2 regions of the Bacillus haimaensis genome follow, and region 1 is predicted to be linked to the other one. Evidence: riboswitches for the same ligand, from Rfam matches in the RefSeq annotation. Region 1 holds a riboswitch; the other holds the start of a gene.
What was found. Region 1 has a riboswitch for cobalamin ahead of ABN702_RS06795 (DUF4430 domain-containing protein). Riboswitches for the same ligand answer to the same signal wherever they lie in the genome.

Region 1 (5,191 bases):
GGGATGATGATAGATCATAATACAAATTTTTCATTTCTACAGATGGCATTTCATTGCCATCACCATCTTGAGCTATTGTAACCACTGCCCCCCTATTCAGAAGAGGCTCTTCCACCCCCATTGCAATGTAATCCAGTTCATTTTTGATACTTTCCAGGTTTTCCTCATATGATCCGCCTTCTGCCAATGGCACTTCTACGGAAACCGGAAATGTGAATGGCCCTATATTGGACTGTGGTTCGGTAGCTGTAACTCCAATTGTAACAACCATCATCTCTTTAGCTTTCTCATTTGTCACCACAAAAGTCGGTTGATCAGCTGAAAGTGCAGTGAAATCATTATTATCAGACTCTTTAGCACCATCCAAGGCAATTTCTGATTCTTCCAAGGATCTCTGTGCATCCTCATCTACGCTTTGTATTCCAACGCTTTCCTCTTTAGCAGAATCTGCGGAATCATCACGTTCGGAGCTTTCCATGATGCCTGCACCGTCTGAATTCCGGGCTGCTTGATCCATGGAAGAATTGGAACCACTCAAGTTCTGCAGGAATAATGGTGAGATAATGGCAAAAATCAATACTGCAGCGGCTAGGGCAAGCGCAGGTATCACGTTGAAGGAGCGTGGTTTTTTATTGAGTCCATCATATACTTCACGATATATTTGTTTTGGGTCACGGTCATCTTTCATTTTAGGCATCTGCCGTAAAAGCTTTTCGAGTTGTTCTTCCTCCATACGCTGTTTATGACGCATTACTGTTCCCCCCTTTCTCTTGGAGTTCCTCCATATGAGCCTTCAGGACCTTTAAAGCTCTATGTTGAGTTGTTTTCACCTTACTTTCCGTCCACCCCAATATTTGGGCAGTTTCTTGGATTGATAAGGCTTGTATGTACCGCAGGACGAGGACAAGACGGTGATCCATCTTACATTTATCCAGACACCGGTACATTTGTTGAACCTGTTCATTTTGTAAAGCTATCTCTTCAGGCAGTGGTGCATGATCTTTTACCTGTTGTGTGCTCCAGTCAAAAGTTTCAAGTAGTTTACTTTTCCAACCCTTCTGCTTACGGAAAGAATCTATTGCAACATGTTTGGCGATAGAAAAAAGCCAGGTCTTCTCGCTGCTCTTTCCTTCAAACCGATCGTAAGAACGCAAAACCTTTATATAAACTTCTTGAACGAGGTCCTCGGCTTGCTCTTTATTTTTTACCATATAAAATAAAAACTGAAAGACATCATGGTGATATTTTTCATAGAGCTCTTGAAAAACCGTATTCATCCTTTCCCTCCGTTCATTAGATTAGTCGTATACTATATTAAAAAAGTTACATTACAAATATATGACAAAAGTTACAGTTTGGCTATATTCTTTTAGGAATTTTCAGGAAAATATTCATAGGTATTTTTGAAGGTAATCTTTTTATATAAAACAGGAAAATCAGTATATATTGTTTCATTATAATGGAGGGTCATTCAACTTTGTAGGGGTCTTTGAGCACCTTTTTTGTTTTGTTGTGTGGAATCCTGGGACAGGCAATTCAGAAGAGGCTAAAGTTTATCAATATTCGAAAAGGATGGTTCGCCTTACATCCAAAAAAGAGAAGCCCTTTTCAAGGCTTCCCTTCTGTTCATTGAAGCATATACGCCGCCCTTTCCTTCAGCAGCCTGGATAATACAGGGAATAATACAATAAAAAATACCACATTCCCGATCGCATGGTTCACATCGAATGGAATTCCTGCCAAATAGTAGGGCCAAAACAGCTTACCTACCACCAAACGTTCAAGTGACATCACAAAACCGTACAAAAGTCCGCACATGCCTGCATAGATCGCCAAAATGACGACAGGTGTCTTATGGAACCATTTGCCGATCATTCCGCTCATCAACCCGATAATCGACCATGCTATGATCTGGGTGATCGTCCATGTGCCGCTTCCGAGTACCATATTGGTGGCAATCGTACTGCCGCAAGCGAGAATCAATCCTGTCACCGGCCCCATCCAAAAGGAACAGATGATGATGATTGCTGTTACAGGCTGAACATTAGGAATGGAGGCGAATGCAATTCGCCCCACTACGCATAAAGCGATGAGCACCCCTAATAAAGCAAGCTTTTTAGTAGGCATAAAACTATTCCCACTTTGCATAGTCGAAGTGTACAACATCATCTGCCTTGAGCACGTATTCTTTTGCACCAACCATGATTTCTTCCTCATTCACCTTATATGTCCAGAAATAGGAGTTAGCTGTATCCGACTCTACCCCATCAATACCAACTATAAATTCCTTGGTATCGTCCAGGGTCAATTCGAAGTTACGTTCCATCACTTCCATCAATGATTCGCCTTCTTCAAATTCCAGAGTTTTTTCGTTGATTACTTCTTCTCCATCCTTTGTCAGCTTGATGGTCGTTTCGAGCTGTTCCTGCTGCTTCTCCTCTATCGGCGCTTCTGTTGAGGAGTTGGAGTTCGTATTATTTTCCCCTGATGCACATCCTGTCAATGCCAATGTAAATGCTGCTAGTAGTGTCAGTAAGAATTTCTTCATGGTTCATTTCCCCTTATGTATGTAGTAGGTATAACTGCAAAATGGTCTTTTCATCCCTCCAGCTGGAATAATAAGTCCCCTCTTGTTGTTAACTTTTCTCCGAAGCAACAAAAAAACCTCATCCTGTTTGAAGGATGAGGTGTAAACGGCATATGAAAAAAATAATAGAAAACGCCGTCTCTCTCACTCAACCCCCGAAGCATTGAAACTAAGTTTAGACAATTGGCAGGTCTACTGACTCATGCTTCACCCTACTTTGAGCCTTCCCATATGGCAGCCTGATCTCTCAAGCCGGAACATACAGTGGTTATCTCATTTCGTCCACATTTACAGTTGCGGGGACAGTTTTGGTCTTTCACCAAATTCCCTTTTAAGCCACCGAGGTGACACCAACATCTTCAAAACTATTCAGTTAACTAGCTTTCATATTACACAATATGCCCCTTGCTGACAAGAAAATGTTTCATAGTAAACAAGATTTTTCGCTAATGTTAAACATATTAACTCATTGTTCGTGGAATAAACAGGGAAAATGTCGTTCCTTCATTCCATTTTGAATGAACGGAGATCTGGCCATGATGCGCTTCGACAATATTCTTTACAATGGCAAGGCCGAGTCCCGTCCCTGCTCGTCCCCTTGTGCGCGCTTTGTCCGCTTTATAGAACCGTTCAAACACAAATGGCAGATCCTCTTCAGGAATACCGTGTCCGGAGTCCTTTACATCCATTTTCAGGCCTAGATCAGACAAATTGACTAGAATCGTAATTCCCCCCCCATTTTCCGTATGCCGGATCGCATTGTCAACCAGATTGGTCAAAACCTGTTCCATTCGATCTACATCAAATGCGATCTTTCCCTGTCCTGTCATCTCGTAACTTAGACTGATGTTCTTTTCTTTTGACAGCACCTGAAATTTGCGAATTATTTTTTCCACAAATACTGCAACATTTGCTTCTTCATAGTTCAGCAATATATGCCCCGCTTCCATTCTCGCAAGGTCGAGAAGATCATTAACCAGTCTCCCCATGCGCAGGGACTCATCATAGATGACAGACGCAAGCTCTTTTTTCTCCTCATCCGTTCCGGCAATATCATCGACGATTGCTTCACTGTATCCTTGCAGCATGGAAATCGGTGTACGCAGTTCATGTGATACATTCGCTATAAAGTCCTTGCGGAGCTTATCTAGCCTGCGTTCTTCCGTCATATCCCTGATAACGGCAACCGCCCCACGTATATGCGTCTGGCTGTATAGCGGGCTCATCACAATCACCCAGGTGCGCCCTTGGTAGGTGAGCTCAATTGCTTGTTCCTTTTCAATGGAAACCGCCCGCTGGAACATATCCCTCACCTCTGATGGAAGGTCTTCCCCATTGTCACTGCCTTCCTGGTAGAACCAGGCTTGCAAAAAGCGTTCAGCTGGAGGATTCGAGACAAGTATGGTTCCGTCACGGTTCAAGGTGATAACACCATCCGCCATCGAGCTTAATATGTTCGCCAAATGCTCTTTTTCCTGATTCAATGCATTTATATTGAATTTCAACTGGCGTCCCATCTGATTGAATGCCATCGCAAGCTCCCCAATTTCATCGTGAGTGAGCATCGGAAGCTTTGTATCAAACTTGCCTCGTGCAATTTCAAACGCAGCCTCCCTCATTTTCCGGAGAGGTGCTGTAATTCTCGTAGATAGGAAGAATGCAAAAATCGTTGTTAGGAAAATGGCAAATCCGGCTGCGAGTAAAATGAGCTGGGTTGTCTGTTTTGTTGTTTCCTTGATGGCAAGCAAGGATTGATAGATGAAGACAGCTCCATCCTGTGTTTCATCCAGGTGTAGCGGAACCCCCACGATCATGATTTCCCCATACATTTCATCATCTATGCTAGTATCGGATAAATAGGTTTTTTTCGTAACAATCGGCTGATCCTCGAACACAAGGGAGAGTTGTGGATCATCGAGGAAAAAGGAAGCCGGAAGATGACTGAGCGTTTCGTTTGGGGAATGGCTAAAGTCTTTCTCATCCGAGAACACTACCACCCTTGTCGCCTCATCCACCAGCTCCCATGCGATACTCATCGCCTGTTCACTATCTGCATGCTGTTCAAGAATGAGCGATATTTTTTTTGCATCCTTTGTCAGGTCCTTTTCAGCTTCACTGACATGATAGTTTTCGAAAAACTCCAGCAACAGGATTGTAAGTACAAAAAGCACAAAGGATACTAAAAGTAAAATGGTTAGCCATAGCTTACCAACTACACTTTTCCAAATCATGAGTCACTGCCGACCTCAAACTTGTACCCTACGCCCCATACGGTCACAATCATTTTGGAAGCTGGCTCTGATACTTTATTCAACTTTTCGCGAAGTCTTTTCACATGTGTATCGACGGTTCGCAAGTCACCAAAGAATTCATATTGCCATACTTCTTTCAGCAGCTGCTCACGGTCAAAAACTTTGTCCGGAGATTTTGCAAGAAAATAGAGTAGCTCATACTCTTTGGGTGTCAGGTTCACTTCCTTGCCATCGGATGTAACTCTGTGCGCATCATTGTCGATGGTCAGATGAGGGAATACGATGACATCCTTTGTTGTTGTTTCCGTAGTCAGGAAGGTTGTGGTCGAAGATCGTCTCAGCAACGCCTTTA
Region 2 (5,191 bases), 970 kb from region 1:
ATTCAGTTCCTTGTAGATTGCTACTATCTCCTCCAGCTTCATCCTTACCAGTCCGCTTGAAGATGGTGCGACAAACTCAATCGTACCTGGAACTACCGGTCTTTCCTGGACTCCCCAATCAATTTGCCTATGCCCACTATACTCTTGATAGACTCCTTTTCCGACAAAGCAGACTATTCTGGGCTTGTTAATTTCAATTTTTCTTTTCAGCTCTTCACGTCCTGCTCTGTATTCTTCCCTCGTAATATCTGCTGCACCGACAGTCGGCCTGGAAACGATATTGGTGAGACCAAAATTCAGGTCTAGAAGTTTGAAATCTTCTGTTGGGGCATATTTTCTTGGAGTTATACCCGACTGATGTAATATAGTCCAAAAGCGGTTATTCGGGTTCGCATAGTGATGGCCGGTTTCCCCTGAGCGTATGCTTGGATTGAAACCAACAAATAAAATATCAAGATCTTTTTTAATATGATCGTAGATAAAATCCAACTCACATCCCTCATTTCATTTCTCTTTTCACCAATTTTAACAAAAATAAAAAACCAAACGAAGTAGGAACGGTTACTTTCGTCTGATTTTTGCATTGTTATCTTTTAAAATAAAGGTAGTGGCCTTAAAATCACTTTTATCGACTGTGGCATTTTCAATTCTTCCTGTGCTTGTTTAAAGTATTTGTACATTGCTTTACTGCCAACCGAGTTTGCAGAATGAATCGTAATTCTTTCTGCATAAAGTTCATTCTCCACCATAATTTGAACGAGCATAAGACCATTCCGATGTCTATTGAGTAAGTCATGATCCAACGATAGATGCTCGATCGCATTATTCTCTAACAAGGTGAGGCATTCGTCAATGTCTTCAGCAAGGATATACCCTTCTGGACATGTGCGACTATCATCTAGAAAGACATTTATTTTCAAGATGATCCCTCCAACTATTTCGACTTACGTATAGTGTAACATACTTTGATTACTAATTTTTTCCTATAAAGATTGAAGAGAAAGCCAAAAGCCTTTATCATCAAGGTTTCACGGCATTTCTCAGGAATAATGTACCAATTTAATCTGGAGAAACACTACGTCTTTTTATAATCCGGAAAATCAAAAATCCATTTCATCCAAAATGATTGAAGTCGTGCTTGTAGACGCACATAGGTATTATATTCCTTGAGGTAGGCCTGTTTAAAGGAATAGGAAACTTCACCTTGTTTTTCTTTTTCCAATAATTCCTGTTCCAGCACTTCAAGCTTTTCGATTTTTATTTGAATGGAATTATACGTCAATGCAGCCAATCCGCCATAAAGAATGGAAGCTATCAATAATAAGGAAAGTATATATTTTAGTGGGGTACCCACACATGTCCCCCCTTTCCGTCTTTTCTACATACTATGACGAATTGCGGGAATGTGACAGGACTGTTACAAAATGTTTGAGGTTCGAACAGGGACTAGCAGCCTTCCATTGAAAATTGGGGGAATTAAAGATATATTATAAGTAAAATGTACCGGAGGAAATGGGATGGCTGTCTTAATAGATGTACTTGTTGTAATAGTGTTTGCTGTGATCTTTTTCGGCGTATATAAGTATGTAAAAAATGCGTTAAAGAAATATTAATATGGAGGCCCTTTCACCCAAGTTGAAAGGGCCTTTTTTATGTTTTTTCGAAATCGATAGTTTGTGAAGCTTTCTTTTTCAGAATCAGCAGTGGTGCGTAAAGAATGAGAAACATGAGGATAACCACCAATTCCAGCGAAAGGATGTACCATGGATATGGTCCTAGCAAATCGATGATACTGGCATTTGAAGGTTTCCTGGCCAGAAACATATAGTTCCCGCCAGTTTGCCTATTAATAAAGAATACCAGTATGGCTATAAGCTGCAGCGCCCCAAACGCTTTCCACATGGATTTAAATGTAATGGCTTTCTTTTCCACCCATAACATATAAAAAACCGACAAGATGATGGCAATATGTGCCGCAAAGAAATGCAGAAAACGAAAGTGTGGAAAATCATAAAAGAGCTCTGGCGTAAGCAATGCCTGTAACGCACCACCAAGTCCCAGGAAATATACCACTTCAAATGTCCAGGTTTGCCTGGTTATCAGCATCCACATGCACAGATACAAGCTGATGGAGCATAGCTGAAAAGGGAGGGTGTAGCTTATATCCCACATATCGGTTGTAATATACCAATAGTTCAGCCATGCCTCTGATAAAAGAAGGCATCCCAAAATTGCCCACCTTCCATACACATTTGTGTATTTACTATTTCGTAGAAAGTACAAAAGTAAAATGAGCGACAATGCGATCACCAGCGCAAATATATGGGACGATGACAAGAGTATCGTCCCTTCCATTAGAGCATTCGGGTCGGTATAAGAATCCAACACTTCTCATCACCGCCTTTCGTATTCATTTCTTTCTCCATACTTCTACTACACCATGGTAAATTCCTGCTATCTTTTTTCCAAGCGTTTCTTTTTGCGCTCTGAAGCACTGTTGAAAAGCATTTTTTCTGCATCTGTCTCGGGAATCACACCTGGAACCGGAGTCGGCTTTCCATCTTTTCCTTTTGCCACCATTGTCAAAAATGATGTGGTGGTTGTCGTTTTCTCACCTGTTTCATAATTTTCGTTTTCCACTTTCACAAAAATTTCCATGGATGTTCTTCCCGTGGAGGCCACTATCGCCTCAAGAGTCAGAATATCCCCGACCTTCGCAGGGGAAAGAAAAGTCACTTGGTCGATGCTAGCAGTAACAACAACATTCCTGGAATGCTTCATTGCAGTAATAGCTGCAATCTCATCTATGTACGATAGAATCACTCCTCCAAAAATGGTACCCATATGATTCGTATCAGGCGGCAGAACCAACCTCGTCTGAATGGTCCTTGATTGATTGGAAGAAACGGAATTGTTGGTATTCATATGCTTAATATCCTCCTTATTAGTAAAAATAAAAAAACTCACCCTGCATAAGGATGAGTGAAAGACGGATGCAAGAAAGAAGCCTTGATAAAAAAGCCTTCCTTACGCACCCTCGTTCTATCTCTCACCTCCCGAAGAAGATAGTACTTCATCAATCAGACAGGTCTCCTGACTTAGCTTCTCCCTACTCTAGCCCTTCCCATACTCAAAAGTAATAGTGGGTTCTCTATTTCGTCAGCTTTACAGTTGCGGGTACAGTTCTGGACTTTCACCAGATTCCCTATTAAGTGCGTGCACATCTAATTAATTGGATGATTAAATTGATATTGCCCCTATATTCTACCATTAAACAAGATCTTCTAGTAATGATTATTCATACAGATTTTCTACGCATAATTTCAAGGTAAGTGCCCAAAATTTCATGACTTGAATAGTAAGATACCCCACAGATGGTTCCATTGTCACAAAATAGTAAAAAAAGAAGGTTGAGTAAAGGCTGTATTAGTGTGTATACTTATACTTGCAAGTTTTTCTACCCCCATTAACCGGGTATGGATTCATGAATATAAATATGCAACATAAGTGAGGAAACCTATGTTCTATAAAACTCTCATTCACCCATCTTCAAAAGAATGGATTGTGCTCTTTCATGGCTTTGGAGGAAACTCTTCCATATTCTACAAGCAATTGAAACCTTTCCGTTCTGAATATAATGTACTATTACTAGATTTACCAGGACATGGAAAAACTCCATATCCAAAAGGTGTGGATCTATTTGAGTACTCTTGTGATAAAACCCTTGAAATACTGAAAGCCTTAAAAATAAAATCCGCTCATTTTGTTGGCATTTCCCTTGGCACCATTATTATGCAGGAAATTGCACTGCGTTCCCCATCTTCAATCAAGTCGATGATTCTAGGAGGCGCCACTCCGAAGTTGAAAAAATGGGGCGAGTTTCTTTGCCGACTTTCCGTCTTTTATCCTTTGAGAAAAATTCTTCCACATATGGTTCCTTATAGAATATTTGCGAGAGTTCTATTACCGAAGCGCAATCATTCCGATTCCCGTAAAGCTTTCATCAAGGAAGCTTATAAACTTTCTAAAGAAGCTTATCTGGGATGGGTCTTATACGGCCTGAACGGTTACACCACCTACGATAGATTGGCAGAGACGAAAAATAAAATCCCTAAGCTTTATATATCGGGCTCTGAAGACCATATGTTCCTCGAAAGCACAAAGAAATATGCTGCAAACGAAGAGAACTCTACAATGGAAATCATTGAAAATTGCGGGCATGTTTGCAATATTGAAGAAAGTGAACGATTCAATGATCTTGCTGTTTCTTTTATGAAGAGTGCGAGCAAGGTGCAGATAATTGCGTAAAAGATTGAAGCTGAATTTTATGTTCAGCTTCTTTTTTGTGGGGAATTGAGCGAACCTGAAAATACAAAAACACAAGGAGCCCCTTGTGTTTTTGCATGCTATTTCTTCCTACTTTTCGCACTTGTCGAGATTTTCTTCCATTTATCCTTTTCTGCCAATTGTGCCCGTTTATTCGTTTTTCGTTCCAGATAAGCAAGTTCCCTTTGCAGCTTTACATAGCTTTGATACCTTGCTTCCTCCAATGTCCCTTCATCAATTGCCTCCCGGACCGCGCAGCTTGGCTCGTTCTCATGTTTGCAATCTCTGAAGTAGCATTGTTCAGCAAGTTCCTCCACATCCTGAAAGCTCTGACCGACTGTAGACCCATCAGCCTCCCATAGCTGCAACTCCCTCATCCCTGGCGTATCAAGCACTAGCCCGCCTGTCGGCAAAAGATACAGTTCCCGATAGGTGGTTGTGTGCCTTCCCTTATCATCGTCCCCTCTCACCTCTTGAATGACCTGCTTTTCTTCTCCTAACAGGTAGTTCGTCAAGGTCGATTTTCCTGCACCGGAAGATCCAAGAAGTGCTACAGTTTTTCCTGTAGTAAAATAAGGGGCCAACTCTTCAAGTCCCGTTTCATCTTTCACACTGACTGCGAATACCGGAACACCCAATGCGACAGCTTCAACATCCTTTATTCTTGCTGCCACATCCTCACACAAGTCAGTCTTGGTGAGGACGATTACAGGGGTTGCGCCACTCTCCCATGCCATGATCAAGTAACGTTCCAATCTTCTTGCATTAAAATCATAGTTCAGTGATTGTACCAAAAAGACGGTATCCACGTTTGCCGCAACAATTTGTTCTTCCGTCGTAAGTCCTGCAGCTTTTCTGGAAAACT

Region 2: it holds a riboswitch for cobalamin, as region 1 does, so the genes downstream of both, ABN702_RS11750 (acyl-CoA thioesterase) here and ABN702_RS06795 (DUF4430 domain-containing protein) in region 1, are expected to answer to the same signal.

The regions. Positions count from the first base shown of each region.
Region 1 is NZ_CP158164.1:1,342,491-1,347,681, reverse strand. Features, by position in the region: gene ABN702_RS06810 (GerMN domain-containing protein) at 1-751, opposite strand, end outside; gene sigX (RNA polymerase sigma factor SigX) at 741-1,277, opposite strand; gene ABN702_RS06800 (ECF transporter S component) at 1,627-2,127, opposite strand; gene ABN702_RS06795 (DUF4430 domain-containing protein) at 2,132-2,548, opposite strand; cobalamin riboswitch at 2,755-2,957, opposite strand; gene ABN702_RS06790 (ATP-binding protein) at 3,049-4,818, opposite strand; gene ABN702_RS06785 (response regulator transcription factor) at 4,815-5,191, opposite strand, start outside.
Region 2 is NZ_CP158164.1:2,312,412-2,317,602, forward strand. Features, by position in the region: gene ABN702_RS11730 (mismatch-specific DNA-glycosylase) at 1-489, opposite strand, end outside; gene ABN702_RS11735 (cyclic-phosphate processing receiver domain-containing protein) at 594-920, opposite strand; gene ABN702_RS11740 (hypothetical protein) at 1,076-1,354, opposite strand; gene ABN702_RS11745 (TIGR02206 family membrane protein) at 1,651-2,388, opposite strand; gene ABN702_RS11750 (acyl-CoA thioesterase) at 2,455-2,925, opposite strand; cobalamin riboswitch at 3,066-3,243, opposite strand; gene ABN702_RS11755 (alpha/beta fold hydrolase) at 3,520-4,308, shown strand; gene rsgA (ribosome small subunit-dependent GTPase A) at 4,407-5,191, opposite strand, start outside.